2 regions of the Enterobacter sp. JH25 genome follow, and region 2 is predicted to be linked to the other one. Evidence: predicted binding sites of a transcription regulator. Region 2 holds the regulator's gene; the other holds the start of a gene.
What was found. Region 2 encodes sigma-54, which starts transcription at its own class of promoters, with help from an activator protein. Its sites were predicted from a motif close to GTTGGCACANNTTTCGCTNT; they were not measured.

Region 1: a site for sigma-54 is predicted at 5,253-5,272, ahead of hypA (hydrogenase maturation nickel metallochaperone HypA). Genes of this name have one in related genera too.

Annotation. Positions count from the first base shown of each region.
Region 1 covers NZ_CP091319.1:3,572,639-3,581,502, forward strand. The annotation lists gene hycE (formate hydrogenlyase subunit HycE) at 1-1,191, opposite strand, end outside; gene L2Y28_RS17095 (respiratory chain complex I subunit 1 family protein) at 1,207-2,130, opposite strand; gene hycC (formate hydrogenlyase subunit 3) at 2,132-3,946, opposite strand; gene L2Y28_RS17105 (4Fe-4S dicluster domain-containing protein) at 3,943-4,551, opposite strand; gene hycA (formate hydrogenlyase regulator HycA) at 4,625-5,089, opposite strand; gene hypA (hydrogenase maturation nickel metallochaperone HypA) at 5,300-5,650, shown strand; gene hypB (hydrogenase nickel incorporation protein HypB) at 5,654-6,517, shown strand; gene L2Y28_RS17125 (HypC/HybG/HupF family hydrogenase formation chaperone) at 6,508-6,780, shown strand; gene hypD (hydrogenase formation protein HypD) at 6,784-7,905, shown strand; gene hypE (hydrogenase expression/formation protein HypE) at 7,902-8,864, shown strand, end outside.
Region 2 covers NZ_CP091319.1:4,125,678-4,134,541, reverse strand. The annotation lists gene arcB (aerobic respiration two-component sensor histidine kinase ArcB) at 1-2,270, shown strand, start outside; gene elbB (isoprenoid biosynthesis glyoxalase ElbB) at 2,503-3,156, shown strand; gene mtgA (monofunctional biosynthetic peptidoglycan transglycosylase) at 3,153-3,878, shown strand; gene npr (PTS phosphocarrier protein NPr) at 3,918-4,190, opposite strand; gene rapZ (RNase adapter RapZ) at 4,187-5,041, opposite strand; gene ptsN (PTS IIA-like nitrogen regulatory protein PtsN) at 5,087-5,578, opposite strand; gene hpf (ribosome hibernation promoting factor) at 5,661-5,948, opposite strand; gene rpoN (RNA polymerase factor sigma-54) at 5,971-7,404, opposite strand; gene lptB (LPS export ABC transporter ATP-binding protein) at 7,452-8,177, opposite strand; gene lptA (lipopolysaccharide ABC transporter substrate-binding protein LptA) at 8,184-8,738, opposite strand; gene lptC (LPS export ABC transporter periplasmic protein LptC) at 8,707-8,864, opposite strand, start outside.

The sequences.
Region 1 (8,864 bases), 550 kb from region 2:
GCTGGCGCGCACCATTGGACCGACGTTGCTGAAGTCGCGGGCGATTTCCGGGTCAAGACGACCAATCCCGACGGTGCGCTGCTCGATGTTTGGCGTGCTGAGCAGCATGTCCACCAGCTCCTGCACGTCGCGGCGCATCTGCTGCGCCAGCTGGCGGGTCTGGATCATGTCGTCTTTCAGCAGGTCGCGGCGGATCCCGCCGATCAGGTTCAGGCCGTAGGTTTTACGCGCCCCGGTGAGGATCTCCGCCATCTTCATTGATGCCTCACGCACGCGGAAGAACTGCATAAACCCGGAGTCAAAGCCGACGAAGTGGCAGGCCAGGCCGAGGTTCAGCAGGTGTGAGTGCAGGCGTTCCACCTCCAGCAGAATGGCGCGGATCATCTGCGCGCGTTCCGGCACCACGATCCCCATGCCGTTCTCCACCGAGGTGGTGTAGGCGGTGCTGTGGGCAAAGCCGCAGATGCCGCACACGCGGTCAGAAAGAAACGTGACTTCGTTGTAGCCCATGCGGGTCTCCGCCAGCTTCTCCATGCCGCGGTGGACGTAGAACAGGCGGTAGTCGGCGTCGATAATGTTTTCGCCGTCGACGAACAGGCGGAAGTGGCCCGGTTCGTCAGAGGTGACGTGCAGCGGGCCGATCGGCACCACATTATTCTTCTTGCTGCCCAGCTCGTTGATGAACTCGTAGGTTTCGCTGTCGGTTGTCGGGGCCGGACGCTGGCGGTAGTCCATGCTGTCCTTGCGCAGTGGATAGAGTTCATCCGGCCAGTCGTCCGGCAGCACCAGACGACGCTCGTCAGGCAGACCAACCGGCACCAGGCCGTACATGTCGCGCACTTCGCGCTCGCCCCAGACGGCGGCGGGTACGCGCGGCGTGACGGACGGGTACTCCGGCTTGTTCGGGTCAACTTCGACGCGCACGGTGAGCCAGCACTTCTCGCCCTGCTCCATCGACATCACGTAGTACACCGCATAGTTGCCGCACAGCTGACGCTCGTCGTTGCCGAACAGCACCGACAGCCAGCCGCCCTGCTGGTAGTAGAGAAACTCCACCACTTCCGGCAGATAGTTCACCTTAATGGTGACGGTTACCTGGTCTTTGGTTTGCCAGGACTCCTCCAGCACCACGCCCGGGAAAGCCTGATGCAACGCGGCGAGATACTGCTGACCTTTCTTTTCTTCAGACATAAACACTCTCTTTAATCACGCCACCAGCAAGGAGACGAACGCTAAAAATGCAAAACCAAAACCAGCCCAGGTAATGCGTGACGTTTCGACAAAACGCAGGCGCGCCATGCTGTTTTCAAACAGGGCAATCACCAGCACGCCGATAAGCAGCTTGAGCGCAGCCACCACAACGGCCAGCAGCAGGCCGCCCGCAGAGAAGTGCGTCATCTGCCCCCACGGGAAGAAAACGCCGACGAACATCTGCAACACCACCAGCTGCTTGAGGCTGATGCCCCACTTCAGCACCGCAAAGCCGTAGCCGCTGTACTCGGTGAGTGGCCCCTCCTGCAATTCCTGCTCCGCTTCCGCGAGATCGAACGGCAGCTTGCCCATCTCGATAAAGGTGGCGAACGCGCAGGCGCAGAGCGCCAGCACCAGCGGGAGCGAACGTGAAACCGGCCAGTGGTAAACGGTGTCGGTGATGAAACTGATGTGGGTCGAGCCAGCAACCTGCGCGGCGACCCACAGACCCAGCAGCAGAATTGGCTCAACCAGCACGCCGAGCATCGCCTCGCGACTGGCGCCGATACCCGTAAACGGGCTGCCGGTGTCCAGGCCCGCAATCGCAAAGAAGAAACGCGCGATGGCGAAGAGGTAGATCAGCGTAATCAGATCGCCAAGCACGGGCAGCGGCGAGCCCACCGTCACTACCGGCAGCGCGGTGGCGATGGTCAGCATCACGCCGACCATCACGAACGGCGTCAGGCGGAACACCCAACCTGAGGCATCCGGCGCGACGCTCTGACGGGAGAGCAGCTTGAAGAGATCGCGGTACTCCTGGAGCACGCCAGGCCCGCGACGGTTGTGTAGCCGGGCGCGCGCCACGCGCGTGATGCCCGACAGCAGCGGCGCGGCGGCGAACAGCACCAGCGCCTGAAGTATTGCCAGTAACAAACTCATGTCAGGCTCCTCGTGAAATGACAATCACCACCAGCACCGCCAGCTCGATCAGCGCCAGGCGGCGGAACAGCACGGGCACGGCGGCGCTCTGCCAGCCCGGCACCCAGCCCACCGGGTTCAGCCAGTGGCGCAGCTTCAGCACGGCGGCGAAGTTCTCCTTCACCGGCATGGCGAAACCGTGGGCGGTGATGACCATCGACTGCTCGTGTTCGTAGCCGCAGGCCCACGCCGCGCCGCGCGAGCGGGAGGCGAGACGGTCGCGTCTGAAGAACAGCATCAGCACGAACGGCAGGAGCGGCGCGGCAATCAGCAGCATCGCCATCATCGGCTGGGACACGACGGTATGCGCCGTAGCCAGCGGCAGCGGAATGGCGTGGCCCAGAAGCGGCAGCAGCCACGGCGCGGCAACCCCACCTGCGATACAGCACAGCGCCAGCGCGACCACGCTGGTGGCCATCAGCACCGGGGCGCAACAGGCGTTTTCCGCTTCGCGGGTGCGCGGCGCGCCCAGGAAGGTGACGCCGTAAACCTTCGCCATACACATCACCGCCAGTGCCCCGGTAATCGCCAGCCCAACCGCCAGCAGCGGGCCGAGCAGCCGCGCGATAAACGCGTCGCTCTGGCCGAGCGCGAAGAAGGATTGATAGATCACCCACTCCCCGGCAAAGCCGTTCAGCGGCGGCAGCGCGGCCATCGCCATCAGCCCGACCAGCATCGCCAGCGAAATGACGGGCATTTTTTTGCCAATCCCGCCGAGCTTTTCAATATCGCGGTGCCCGGTGCGAAACCAGACGCTGCCCGCGCCGAGGAACAGGGTGCTTTTAAACAGGCTGTGGTTGATAAGGTGATACAGACCGCCAATAAACCCGGCGGCAATCAGCGCCGGCTGGTTGAGCGCCAGCCCGCTGACACCCGCGCCCATGCCGAGCAGGATGATGCCGATATTCTCCAGGGTGTGGTACGCCAGCAGGCGCTGGATGTTATGCTCCATCAGGGCGTACAGCCCGCCGACAAATGCGGTGATCATCCCCGCAATCAGCAGCGCCACGCCCCACCACAGCGGCGGCTGGCCGCCCGTCAGGGTTATCGTCAGGATGCCGAACAGACCGACCTTCATCACCACGGTGGAGAACAGCGCGGCAGCCGGGGCCGAGGCATTAGCATGCGCCTGCGGCACCCAGCCGTGCAGCGGGATAATCCCGGCCAGCAGGCCAAAACCGACTACGCCCAACAGCCAGACGTCATTCCCCAGCGGCTGGCCGTTAAGCACGGCAAAGTCCAGCGTGCCGAAACGCTGCCACACCAGCCAGCAGGCCAGCGCCAGCAGCAGCGTGCCGAGTCGTCCGAGCGCAAACCACAGCTTGCCGGAGGCGCTGCATCCGGTCAGGAACACGCCGCACAGGGCCATGATTTCAGCCATCACCACCAGCGCGCCGAGGTTGCTGGCGACAACAGTGCAGACCGCGGCGGCCATCAACAGGTTGACCAGCAGGCCGTTGGCGTTGGTGTGCTGATGGCGGTGCCAGTCGATATTAAACAGGCTGATAAACAGCCCACACAGACCAAAGGTGACCAGCCAGATGGCATTTAGCGGCGTAAGCTCAACGGCGTGGTGGATCAGCGGGATGAGGGTGTCGACGGATTGGCCGTCGATCAGGACAACGCCGCCCGCCGCCAGCGTCATCAGGCTGCCGACCGCTCCGCCGATACCGGCGATCCAGCCGCTCAGCGTTTTATGGAAGGAGAGGAGCAGCGCCAGGACAGCGGCGGTGGCAAACCAGGCCACGCCGCTGGTCATCATAACTATCGCGTTCATTTCGCCCCCTCGTTAAGCGCCCGCAGCAGCGAAAGATCGCCGACGTCAGTATTGATGGTCAGCTCGCGCTTGCGTTTGCTGGTGCGGGCGATGTCGCGAATATTAACCAGAATTAACGCTTTGGTCGGACAGGTGCGCACGCAGGCCGGACCTTGTTCATCGAAGCTGCACAGGTCGCACTTCACCGCGACGGCGCGAATGCCCGGCACCCAGTCCAGCAGCGTGCTCACGCGTGCCGGTGCCGGCGGCGCAGGCGGCGCTTTCGGGGTGTTGGCATTCGCCGGAATATGCAGCGGACGGCTGCCGGAAAACTCAATGGCGCCAAACGGACAGGCGATGCCGCACAGCTTGCAGCTCACGCACAGGCTTTCGTTCAGCTGTACCGCGCCGTCAACGCGGGTGATGGCATTGACGGGACAGACGCCCGCGCATGGCGCGTCTTCACAGTGGTGACAGAGCTGCGGGGCAGACTCTTTCTCATTACGCATGACGCGCAGGCGCGGCATGGACTGTAGCCCGTGCAGGCGGTGTGTTTCCGAGCACGCCGCCTCACAGGTTCGACAGCCAATACAGACCGTCGAGTCAGCAATTACAAAACGGTTCACCGGGTCATCCTCTGGTGATGGTCATTTTTGACGAAAAAAAACTGTCTTATCGACACTTCTCGACACTCGCTTTTCAGGCCACGTTCGCGGAGGATTTTCCGTCGATCAGCTGTTTCAGGTTGATCGGCTGATCGTGCTCAACGGCAGCGTAGAGGCCGTTATAAACCGGCGCGATTTTCTCCAGATAGTGCTCCAGCACCTGCTGGCGATCGCGGGTGCTGACGTGACCGTCCACCATGCCGTCGGCCATCAGTTGGGCTTTCGCAATACACTGTTTTTCACCCTCTTTTGTCTCAACGTAATACTCAATGGTGTGGCTGTTGAAGCTCTCCGCCAGGGTGACAAAAATCGTGAAGTGTCCAAACAACACAAAGCGCATATCCCCCTGCGCCGCGCAGCTCATGGCATGGTGCAGACGGGCTTTTGAGAGGGTGATCCCCTGAATCAGAGAGTTGCAGTAGAGGTGCCACTGATCCTGAAGCTGCTGATGACGTTGCGCGATGTAATCCGCTTTTTCGCTAATTTCCCAAATAGTCATAAAAGGTATCCGGTTAATGGAGTTAGCGGCTGTTAAGCAGATTTCGTGCCAGTTTTTAATTTATTGATTTAAATGGATTTTAAAGAGATGCGCACTGTCACCGCTGCGGTGTCGACGTGTCATTTCGACAGCGTTGACATCGTCACGCCGTAACGCAAATCAAGCTGGCACTGTTATTGCATTAAAGGGGCAATTCATTAAGGAGGCGTCATGCACGAAATCACCCTCTGCCAGCGGGCACTGGAACTTATCGAACAGCAGGCTGTGCAGAACCATGCGAAGCGCGTGACCGGCGTCTGGCTGAAGGTCGGGGCGTTTTCCTGCGTCGAGACCAGCGCCCTCACCTTCTGTTTTGAGCTGGTGTGCCGCGGCACGCTGGCGGAGGGTTGCGCACTGCATATCGAGGAGCAGCAGGCGGAGTGCTGGTGCGAGCAGTGTCAGCAGTACGTCACGCTGCTGTCATCGAAGGTACAGCGCTGTCCGCAGTGCCAGAGCAGCGGGCTGCGCATCGTGGCGGATGACGGTATGCAGATCCAACGCCTCGAAATCGAGAAGGAGTAATGTATGTGTAGTACCTGCGGTTGCGCTGAAGGCAACCTGTATATAGAAGGGGATGAACACCGTCCCCACTCCGCGTTTCGCTCCGCACCCTTTTCTCCTGCCCCGCGTCCCGCGGCGGCACTGACCGGCATCACCTTTGCGCCGCAGCGTTCAGACGCGGGCGACCTGCATTACGGCCACGGCGAAGCAGGCACCCACGCGCCGGGCATCAGCCAGCGCGAGATGCTGGAGGTGGAGATCAATGTGCTGGACAAAAATAACCAGCTCGCCGCCCGCAATCGTGCCCGCTTTGCCGCCCGTCAACAGCTGGTACTGAACCTGGTCTCCAGCCCCGGCTCCGGTAAAACCACCCTGCTGACCGAAACCCTCAAACGACTGAATAAACGTGTCTCCTGCGCCGTTATCGAAGGCGATCAGCAAACGGTAAACGACGCGGCGCGCATCCGCGAAACCGGTACGCCCGCGATTCAGGTCAACACCGGCAAGGGCTGCCACCTGGACGCGCAGATGATTGCCGACGCCGCCCCGCGCCTGCCGCTGGCGAACAACGGCATCCTGTTTATTGAAAACGTCGGCAACCTGGTCTGCCCGGCAAGCTTCGACCTTGGCGAGCGGCATAAAGTGGCGGTGCTCTCCGTGACCGAAGGGGAAGACAAGCCGCTGAAGTATCCACATATGTTTGCCGCCGCCTCCCTCATGCTGCTGAACAAAGTCGACCTGCTGCCGTACCTGAATTTCGACGTGGATAAGTGCCTGGCTTACGCCCGGGAAGTGAACCCGGACATTGAGATCCTGCTGGTTTCCGCCACGCACGGCGACGGGATGGATGCCTGGCTGAACTGGCTGGAGAGCGAACGATGTGCATAGGCGTCCCCGGAAAAATTCATTCGATCGACGGCAATCAGGCCAAAGTGGAGGTCTGCGGCATCCTGCGCGATGTCGATCTGACGCTGGTGGGCAGCCACGATGAGACCGGCGCATCGCGTCTCGGCCAGTGGGTGCTGGTCCACGTGGGGTTTGCCATGAGCGTGATTAATGAGGAAGAAGCCCGCGATACGCTGGACGCGCTACAGAATATGTTTGACGTCGAGCCGGACGTAGGCGCCCTGCTGTATGGCGAGGAGCGATAACACATGCGTTACGTTGATGAATATCGCGCGCCTGAGCAGGTGTTGCAGCTTATCGATCGCCTGAAAACCCGCGCGTCCCTGCTGGACTACACGAAAGAAAAACCGCTGCGGATCATGGAGGTGTGCGGCGGACACACCCACACCATCTTTAAATTTGGCCTCGACCAGCTGCTGCCGGAGAACATCGAGTTTATCCACGGCCCCGGCTGCCCGGTGTGCGTGCTGCCGATGGGGCGCATCGACAGCTGTCTCGACATCGCCAGCCGTCCCGGTGTGATTTTTTGCACCTTTGGCGACGCCATGCGCGTACCGGGAAAAAATGGCTCGCTGCTCCAGGCGAAGGCGCGCGGCGCGGACGTGCGGATCGTCTACTCACCGATGGATGCCCTGACGCTGGCGATGGCTAATCCTGAGCGTAAGGTCGTCTTTTTCGGGCTGGGTTTTGAAACCACCATGCCCGCCACCGCCATTACCCTCCAGCAGGCGAAAGCCCGCAACGTCACTAACTTTTACTTTTTCTGCCAGCACATCACGCTTATTCCCACGCTGCGCAGCCTGCTTGAAGCGCCGGATAACGGTATCGACGCGTTTCTGGCGCCAGGCCACGTCAGCATGGTGATCGGCACAGAAGCCTACAGTTTTATCGCTGAACAGTACAATCGTCCGTTAGTGGTGGCTGGTTTCGAGCCACTTGATCTACTGCAAGGCGTGACCATGCTGGTTGAGCAGAAAATAGCGGCCCTGAGTGTGGTGGAAAATCAGTATCGCCGCGTGGTGCCCGATGCAGGTAACAGACGGGCACAGCAGGCGATAGCCGACGTGTTTAGCGTCGAAGGCGACAGCGAGTGGCGCGGACTGGGGCTGATTGCCGAATCCGGCGTACACCTGACGCCCGCGTATCGCGCCTTCGACGCCGAAGCGCATTTCCGCCCGCAGCCGCAGAAGGTGTGCGACGATCCCCGCGCCCGCTGTGGCGACGTACTCACCGGCAAATGCAAACCTCATCACTGCCCGTTATTTGGCAACGCCTGTAACCCGCAAACCGCGTTTGGCGCGCTGATGGTCTCTTCCGAAGGGGCATGCGCCGCGTGGTATCACTATCGCAACCAGGAGTGTGAAGCATGAACACGGTGGAAATGGCGCACGGAAGCGGTGGACAGGCGATGCAGCAGTTGATTAACAGGCTGTTCATGGAAGCCTTTAACAACCCCTGGCTCGCCGAGCAGGAAGATCAGGCGCGTATTGACCTCGCGGCCCTGACCGCCCACGGCGACAGGCTGGCGTTCTCTACCGACAGCTACGTGATTGACCCGCTGTTCTTCCCGGGCGGCGATATCGGCAAGCTCGCCGTCTGCGGCACGGCAAACGACGTGGCCGTCAGCGGCGCGATCCCCCGCTACCTCTCCTGCGGGTTTATCCTCGAAGAAGGGTTACCCATGGAGACGCTCACGGCGGTGGTCAACAGCATGGCGCACACCGCCCGCGAGGCGGGGATCGCCATCGTGACCGGGGATACCAAGGTGGTGCAGCGCGGCGCGGCGGATAAGCTCTTCATTAACACCGCCGGAATGGGGGCGATCCCCGCCGACATTCACTGGGGCGCGCAGCAGCTTTGTGCAGGCGACGTGCTGATTGTCAGCGGCACGCTGGGCTGCCACGGGGCAACCATCCTGAACCTGCGTGAAGGCTTAGGGCTGGATGGCGAGCTGCGCAGTGACTGCGCGGTACTCACGCCGCTGATCCAGACGCTGCGCGACATGCCGGGCGTAAAAGCCCTGCGCGACGCCACGCGAGGCGGCGTGAATGCCGTCGTACACGAATTTGCCGCAAGCAGCGGCTGCGGAATTGAACTAACCGAGCGCGGCCTGCCCGTTAAGCCTGCTGTACGCGGGCTGTGCGAGCTATTAGGGCTAGACCCGCTTAACTTTGCCAACGAAGGTAAGCTGGTGATCGGCGTGGAACGCACGGCGGCGGAAGCCGTACTTGAACAACTGCGCGCACATCCCTTAGGGAAAGACGCGGCCATCATCGGCGACGTGGTTGAGCGCAAAGGGGTGCGCCTGACCGGGCTTTACGGCGTGAAG
Region 2 (8,864 bases):
GTTTTTCCATGCTGCTGGCGCTGGCGCTGGTCGTTCTGGCCATCGTCGTGCAAATGGCCGTGACCATGGTTCTGCATGGTCAGGTCGAGAGCATCGACGTGATCCGCTCTATTTTCTTTGGCCTGCTGATCACCCCATGGGCGGTCTATTTCCTCTCCGTGGTGGTTGAGCAGCTGGAAGAGTCCCGACAGCGTTTATCGAAACTGGTGGATAAGCTGGAAGAGATGCGCGAGCGCGATCTTAAACTCAACGTTCAGCTCAAGGACAACATTGCCCAGCTGAATCAGGAAATTTCAGACCGTGAGAAGGCGGAAGCCGAGCGTCAGACCACGCTGGAGCAGCTGAAAATTGAGATGAAAGAGCGTGAGGTCACGCAGATCCAGCTTGAACAGCAATCCTCTTTCCTGCGCTCGTTCCTCGATGCGTCGCCGGATCTGGTGTTCTACCGTAATGAAGATAAAGAGTTCTCCGGCTGTAACCGGGCCATGGAACTGTTGACCGGGAAAAGCGAAAAGCAGTTGATACACCTGAAACCTCAGGATGTCTATTCCGAAGAGGCGGCGGCAAAAGTGATGGAGACGGATGAAAAGGTCTTCCGCCATAACGTCTCGTTGACCTATGAGCAGTGGCTGGATTATCCCGACGGGCGCAAAGCCTGCTTTGAAATCCGCAAAGTGCCTTATTACGATCGGGTGGGCAAACGTCATGGTCTGATGGGCTTTGGCCGTGATATCACCGAGCGTAAGCGATATCAGGATGCGCTGGAGCGCGCCAGTCGTGACAAGACCACCTTCATCTCCACCATCAGCCATGAGCTTCGTACGCCGCTAAACGGTATCGTGGGGCTGAGCCGTATTCTGCTGGATACCGACTTGACCAGCGAGCAGGAAAAATACCTCAAAACGATCCACGTTTCGGCGGTCACGCTGGGCAATATCTTCAATGATATTATCGACATGGATAAGATGGAGCGCCGTAAGGTTCAGCTCGACAACCAGCCGGTTGATTTTACCGGCTTCCTCGCGGACCTGGAGAACCTGTCAGGTTTGCAGGCCCAGCAGAAAGGATTGAGCTTCGTGATGGAACCGACGCTGCCGCTGCCGCATAAAGTGGTGACGGACGGCACGCGTCTGCGTCAGATCCTGTGGAATCTCATCAGCAACGCCGTGAAGTTTACCCAGAAGGGACAGGTTGCGGTGCGCATTCGCTATGATGAGGGGGACATGCTGCACTTTGAAGTTGAGGACTCGGGTATCGGCATTCCTCAGGATGAGCAGGATAAGATCTTCGCCATGTATTATCAGGTTAAAGACAGCCACGGCGGTAAACCGGCGACCGGCACGGGCATTGGCCTGGCGGTGTCGAAACGTCTGGCGAAAAGTATGGGTGGGGATATCACCGTTGCCAGCCAGCCGGGTAAAGGCTCCACCTTTACGCTTACCGTCCACGCCCCTGCTGTTGCTGAAGAAGTGGAAGATACGTTTGAGAACGACGATATGCCGCTTCCAGTCCTGCACGTCCTGCTGGTTGAAGATATTGAGCTGAACGTCATTGTCGCCCGGTCGGTACTGGAAAAACTCGGTAACAGCGTGGATGTCGCGATGACCGGCAAAGCCGCGCTGGAGATGTTCACGCCGGGCGAGTACGACCTGGTGCTGCTCGATATTCAGCTACCGGACATGACCGGGCTGGATATCTCCCGCGAGCTGACGCACAAATATGCTCCTGACGAGCTGCCGCCGCTGGTTGCGTTGACCGCAAACGTGTTGAAAGATAAAAAAGAGTACCTCGAGGCCGGTATGGACGATGTGCTCAGCAAGCCGCTGGCAGTACCTGCCCTGACGGCGATGATCAAGAAGTTCTGGGATACCTGTGATGAAGAGGAGAGCACCATGACGTCTGTTGATAGCGCTAAAACCCAAACGATACTGGATACCGCCATGCTGGAGCAGTATATCGATCTGGTGGGACCCAAACTGATCACCGATGGCCTGGCCGTGTTCGAAAAAATGATGCCGGGCTATCTGAACGTGCTCGAATCCAACCTGACGGCGCGTGACCAGAAGGGCATCGTCGAGGAGGGACATAAAATCAAAGGCGCAGCTGGTTCAGTCGGGTTACGCCATCTCCAGCAACTGGGCCAACAGATTCAGTCGCCTGATTTACCTGCCTGGGAAGATAACGTAGGTGATTGGGTTGAAGAGATGAAACAAGAGTGGCAAAACGATGTTGCAGTGCTGAAAGCCTGGGTAGAATCCCGAAAAAAATGACCCCGGCTATACCGGGGTGCGCGAATACTGCGCCAACACCAGGGAAATCGTGGCTGCGCCTGATTTTTATGGGTTGTTTTCGCATGGACGCCGCCTGAAAATTAAGGCCGCACGCAGATAAGATAGCAAATCTTAAACAGTTTGTTACATGAATCAGTGAAATGTGTGAAGCATAGCGTTTTAATCAGAATTTTTAATGTGCTTCAGCGAGTTGCATAGAAGGATCGTCAGAATGAAGAAAGTGGGTGTCGTGCTGAGCGGATGTGGCGTTTACGATGGTTCAGAGATACATGAAACCGTGTTAACGCTGCTGGCATTATCGCGCCAGGGGGCCGACGTTATCTGCTTCGCTCCGGATAAAACGCAGGCAGACGTGGTTAATCATCTTACCGGCGAGCCAATGGCGGAAAGCCGTAACGTGCTGATTGAAGCGGCGCGTATTGTGCGCGGGGATATTCATCCGCTGGTACAGGCCGATGCGGCTGAGCTAGATGCGCTCATCGTGCCGGGCGGCTTTGGCGCGGCGAAAAACCTGAGCACGTTTGCAACGCAAGGCGCGGCGTGCCATGTCGATCCCGATTTGAAAGCGCTATCGCTGGCGATGCATGCGGCAGGTAAGCCGCAGGGCTTTATCTGCATTGCGCCAGCCATGCTGCCGAAAATTTTTGATTTCCCGCTGCGGCTCACGATCGGAACCGACATTGATACTGCTGAAATTGTCGAAGATATGGGCGGCGAACACGTGCCATGTCCGGTAGACGACATTGTAGTGGATGAGGACAATAAAATCGTCACCACGCCGGCGTATATGCTGGCGCAGAACATTGCCGAGGCTGCTGCAGGCATTGAAAAGCTGGTGGACAGAGTGCTGGTTCTTACCGAATGAGCCGTAAATTATCCCCTGGCGGGTGGTTAAAACGGATCCTGCTGCGTATTGTGCTGGTCCTGGCCGTTTTTTGGGGCGGAGGCATTGCGCTGTTCAGCATCCTGCCCGTCCCGTTCTCGGCCGTGATGGCAGAGCGGCAGATTAGCGCCTGGCTCTCGGGTGATTTTGGCTATGTTGCCCACTCAGACTGGGTCGGCATGGATGAAATCTCCCCGTGGATGGGGCTGGCGGTCATTGCGGCAGAAGATCAGAAATTCCCGGAGCACTGGGGTTTTGACGTGGCGGCTATCGAGAAGGCGCTGGATCATAATGAACGTCATGAAAACCGCGTCCGCGGTGCGTCGACGCTTTCTCAGCAGACGGTAAAAAATCTGTTCTTATGGGACGGTCGCAGCTGGGTGAGAAAAGGGCTGGAGGCCGGGCTGACGCTGGGCGTCGAGACGGTGTGGAGCAAAAAACGCATTTTGACCGTCTACCTGAATATCGCGGAGTTTGGTGACGGCGTGTTTGGCGTCGAATCGGCATCGCAGCGCTATTTTGGCAAGCCCGCCAGCAGGCTGACTATGTCCGAAGCGGCACTGCTTGCCGCCGTGCTGCCGAACCCGCTGCGTTTTAAGGCCAGCGCGCCGTCAGGCTACGTGCGAAGCCGCCAGGCGTGGATTATGCGCCAGATGCGTCAGCTGGGTGGGGAAGGGTTTATGGAGCGAAATAATCTTATGTAAAGCGGGTAAGCGCAGCGCTACCCGCCGACGTGGCGAACGTTAATCTTCGTCAAACCCGGCGTTAAACAGGGCAATCACTGCCGCCAGCGCTTCTTCTTCCTGCGGGCCGGTGGCTTCAACTTCAATCTGGCGGCCTTTGGCAGAATCCAGCATCAGCAGCGCAATCACGCTGTTGGCTTCTGCCTCGGTTCCCTCATCGTTGCGCAGCAGCACCTCAGCATCAAAACCCTGCATCAGTTCAAACAGCTTCATCGCCGGGCGCGCATGCATGCCCAGCTTATTGGTGATTTCGACGGTCTGTTTTACGGTCATGTTTTACGTTTTTCCAGCGTGCGATGACGGGACTGAACGTTCTTCCCGCGTGAGCGGAAGTAATCGGCCAGCTGTTCGGCAATGTAGACCGAACGATGTTTACCGCCGGTACAGCCAATCGCCACCGTCAGATAGCTACGATTGTTTGTCTCCAGCATAGGTAACCATAGCTCAAGGTAGCTTCGCGTCTGGTAGATAAAATTGTGTACTTCTGTGTGTCGGTCGAGGAACGCCGCCACCGGCTTATCCAGACCGGTCATCGGACGCAGTTTCGGATCCCAGTGTGGGTTCGGCAGGAAACGCACATCAAAAACGTAATCCGCATCGATAGGGATACCGTGCTTAAAGCCGAAGGATTCAAACACCATCGTCAGTTCGCGCTCGCGCTTGCCGAGTAAGCGAGTACGCAGCATTTCCGCCAGCTCGTGGACGGACATTTCTGAAGTGTCGACAATCAGGTCGGCCCGGGAACGCAGCGGCTCAAGCAGATCGCTCTCTTTATCAATGGCGCTTTCCAGCGAAAGATTTTTACTCGAGAGCGGATGCAAACGACGTGTATCGCTGTAACGGCGGATCAGCGTGTTGCGGTCAGCATCCAGGAACAAGAGCTGAGGCGAGAAGCACTCCGGCAGACTGTTCATTGCCTGCTCGAAGATTTCCGGCGATTCCGGCATGTTACGCACGTCAATACTGACGGCGGCAGAGATTTGCCTGTCCGCCAGCGTCCGCGCCAGATCGGGTAACAGCACTACCGGCAGGTTATCTACGCAGTAAAATCCCATGTCTTCCAGCGCGCGCAGGGCCACGGACTTCCCGGACCCCGAACGACCGCTGACGATCATCAGCACCATTTTCCGTTTCTCCTCAGGGCTGCCGTTCTGAAGGCCCTTTCCCGATTATGCCTCATCCTGATTGCCTTCTGCTTCAGTGATAATTTGATAAAGCTCTTCATCACTTTGAGCTGAGCGCAGTCGACGACAAATGGTTTTATCCGCCAGACGTTTGGCAACCAGCGACAGCGTGTGCAGGTGGGTTTTGGTCTGATCGGCAGGAACCAGCAGCGCGAAGAGCAGATCCACAGGCTGGTTATCGATGGCGTCAAAAGCGATAGGCGTTTCCAGTTGCACAAACACCCCCACGGCACGCAGCGTATCTTCTTCCAGCTTGCCATGCGGGATCGCAATGCCATTGCCGATGCCGGTACTGCCCATTTTTTCACGGGTCAGAATGGCTTCAAACACGATCTGCGGCGGCAGACCCAGCTGTTTTGCGGCCAGCTCACTGATGATTTCCAGCGCACGTTTTTTGCTCTGGCAGTGAACGCCACTGCGGGTACAATCCTGGTTAAGGACATTGCTCAGTTGAAGAGCGGAATCGTTGTTTATCATAATTTCACCTAAGCGCTAACTGTACAAATGGCCTGTTGTGTTTCACAACAGGCCGTCCTGCACCCGTTAACTGCCCGGACAATTAGTGTTGTTTCAGTTTATCTTTATGTTTATTGAGCTGTCTCGCAAGCTTATCAATCAAGCCGTCGATAGCCGCGTACATGTCTTGCCCTTCCGCACTGGCATGAAGTTCCCCTCCGTTGACGTGCAGGGTCGCATCCGAGATATGCGTCACTTTCTCCACTTTCAACACAACATAGACCTGGTTGATCCTCTCGAAATACTGCTCGAGTTTCGCGAACTTAGCGTTTACAAAATCGCGTAAAGCCTCAGTAATTTCGACGTTATGTCCGGTGATATTGAGCTGCATAGTGTCTTCCTTATCGGTTGTGTCAAACCAGTTGTTTACGCTGGTTAGACGGCGGAATGGATAAAGACTCTCGATACTTCGCGACAGTACGGCGTGCCACCATAATACCCTGATCGGACAGCATGGTGGTTAACTTACTGTCACTGAGTGGCTTCGCGGGGTTCTCCGCGGCGATCAACTTCTTCACCAGTGCGCGAATAGCTGTTGACGAGGCTTCGCCGCCGCCTTCGGTGTTCACGTGGCTGGAGAAGAAATACTTAAGCTCAAAAATACCGCGTGGGCTGTGCAGATACTTCTGCGTGGTCACGCGGGAAATGGTTGATTCATGCATCTCGACGGCCTGGGCGATGTCCGCCAGCACCATCGGTTTCATAAATTCTTCGCCCTGCTCAAAGAATGCCTGCTGCTGTTCGACAATACAGCGGCTGACGCGCAGCAGCGTGTCATTACGGCTTTCCAGACTCTTAATCAACCAGCGTGCTTCCTGAAGGTTGCTGCGAATGTATTGATTATCAGCGTCGTTACGGGCGCTGGTGCACATGGAGGCGTATTGCTGGTTGATTTGCAGGCGAGGAATGCTGTCGGCGTTCAGTTCAACGACCCAGCGGCCATTGTGTTTTCTCACCAGCACATCAGGAATAACGTATTCCGGTTCGCTGGTCTGGATAGATTGCCCCGGACGCGGATCGAGTGACTGGATCAGATTCACCGCTTCCTTCAGCACCTCTTCTTTGAGGCGCGTGACGCGCATCAGGGTGCGGAAGTCGTGATTTGCCAGCAAATCCAGATGCTCGCTGATGATGAGCCGGGCTTCGTCAATCCACGGTGTCTCTTTGGCAAACTGCGAAAGCTGGATCAGAAGGCAGTCGCGCAGATCTTTCGCGGCGACGCCAATCGGGTCGAAACGCTGAACGCGTTTCAGGACGGCTTCGATCTCTTCCAGTTCAATCTCGTCATCGCCGATGCTTTCCAGAATCTCGTCCAGCGTCACGGTCAAATAGCCCGTGTCGTCAACGGCATCGACAATCGAGGTGGCAATGGCGCGATCGGTATCGGAGAAAGGCGTCAGCTCCACCTGCCACATCAGGTAGTCCTGAAGCGACTGGGTAGTTTCGCCCTGGTAGACCGGGAGTTCATCGTCCTGGTAATCTGCACGCGTCCCGGAAGGGGTACCCGCGGTGTAGATTTCATCCCAGCTGGCATCCAGCGGCAGTTCCTCCGGCATCTCTTTCTGTTCGAGCGCATCTACGGAGTCGAGCGTTTCTGTGTCCTGCGTCTGCTGAGCGTCTACCTCGTCATGAAGATCGGTTTGCTCCAGCAGCGGATTGCTGTCCAGCGCCTGCTGGAGCTCCTGCTGGAGTTCTAACGTGGACAGCTGCAACAGACGGATTGCCTGTTGTAGCTGCGGCGTCATGGCCAGTTGCTGGCTGAGCCGTAATTGCAAACCTTGCTTCATGTTCAGAGCGTTTTTCTCCGGTTCGGCGTGACTTAACCTCTACCCTATCAGAGTCTGAAGTCTTCCCCAAGGTACACGCGCTTAACATGCTCATCTTCGAGGATTTGCTGCGGCGTACCGTGGGCAATCAGATGGCCCTGGCTCACTATGTAGGCGCGCTCACACACGGCCAGCGTTTCACGAACGTTGTGGTCCGTGATCAGCACGCCAAGCCCGCTGTCGCGCAGGTGCTCAATAATACGTTTGATATCGATAACGGAGATGGGGTCAACGCCCGCAAACGGTTCATCCAGCAGGATAAATTTCGGGTTTGCTGCCAGCGCGCGCGCAATCTCAACGCGGCGGCGTTCACCACCTGACAGCGCCTGACCGAGGCTGTCACGCAGATGTTCGATATGAAACTCTTCCATCAGCTCGTTCGCACGGTCAGTGCGCTGCTCGCTGGTCAGATCGTCACGGATCTGAAGCACGGCCATTAGGTTGTCGAACACGCTTAAGCGGCGGAAGATGGAGGCTTCCTGCGGCAGATAGCCGATGCCACGACGCGCGCGGGCATGCAGTGGCAGCAGGCTGATATCTTCATCATCGATGATGATGTTGCCGGCGTCACGCGGGACGATGCCCACCACCATGTAGAAGGTCGTGGTTTTACCCGCCCCGTTAGGGCCAAGCAAACCCACGATTTCGCCGGAGTTGACGGTCAGACTGACATCTTCGACGACGCGGCGGCCCTTATACGCTTTCGCGAGGTTTTTTGCAGTTAAAGTTGCCATAACGAATTAGTTACTCTTTTTCTGTGCCGGAGCCTGGCCGTTGTTCTTGTCCTGCAATTGCGAAGGCACAAGAACGGTCGTGACGCGTTTGCCTTTTTCACTGGAGGCCTGCATTTTCTGCTCTTTCACCAGATAAGTGATCTTGTCGCCTTTGATATTGCTGTCCAGCTGTTCCAGGTAAGCATTACCGGTCAGGATGACCAGATCCTTCGCCAGTTCATAGTGCATATGCGAGGCATGGCCTTTCACCGGCTTGCCGTTGTCCTGCATCTGGTAGAAGGTGGCCGGGTTGCCATAACCATCGATAATCTCTTTGCCCTGCTCGCCGCCCGGTCGGGTAACGACCACTTTGTCGGCGTTGATTTTGATGGTGCCCTGGGTCATGACCACGTTGCCGGTAAAGGTGACGACGTTACCCTGCATATCCAGAGACTGGGTATCGGATTCAATATGAATCGGCTGTTCGGTGTCGCCAGTCACAGCAAGCGCGGGAAGACTGGCCGCCAGCAGCGCGCTGGCGATAACAACTTTAAGGCTGAGTTTGTTTGTTTTGAATTTCATAGGAGGTTCTAACCTTTTCAATCAGCTCGGCGTTTTTGCTGCGTAAGTTCCCGCGCATTCTTAAACCGCTGGAATTAAATGTTGTGCCATACAGGGTGACTAAATCCTGCGACGTGACATCCTGGG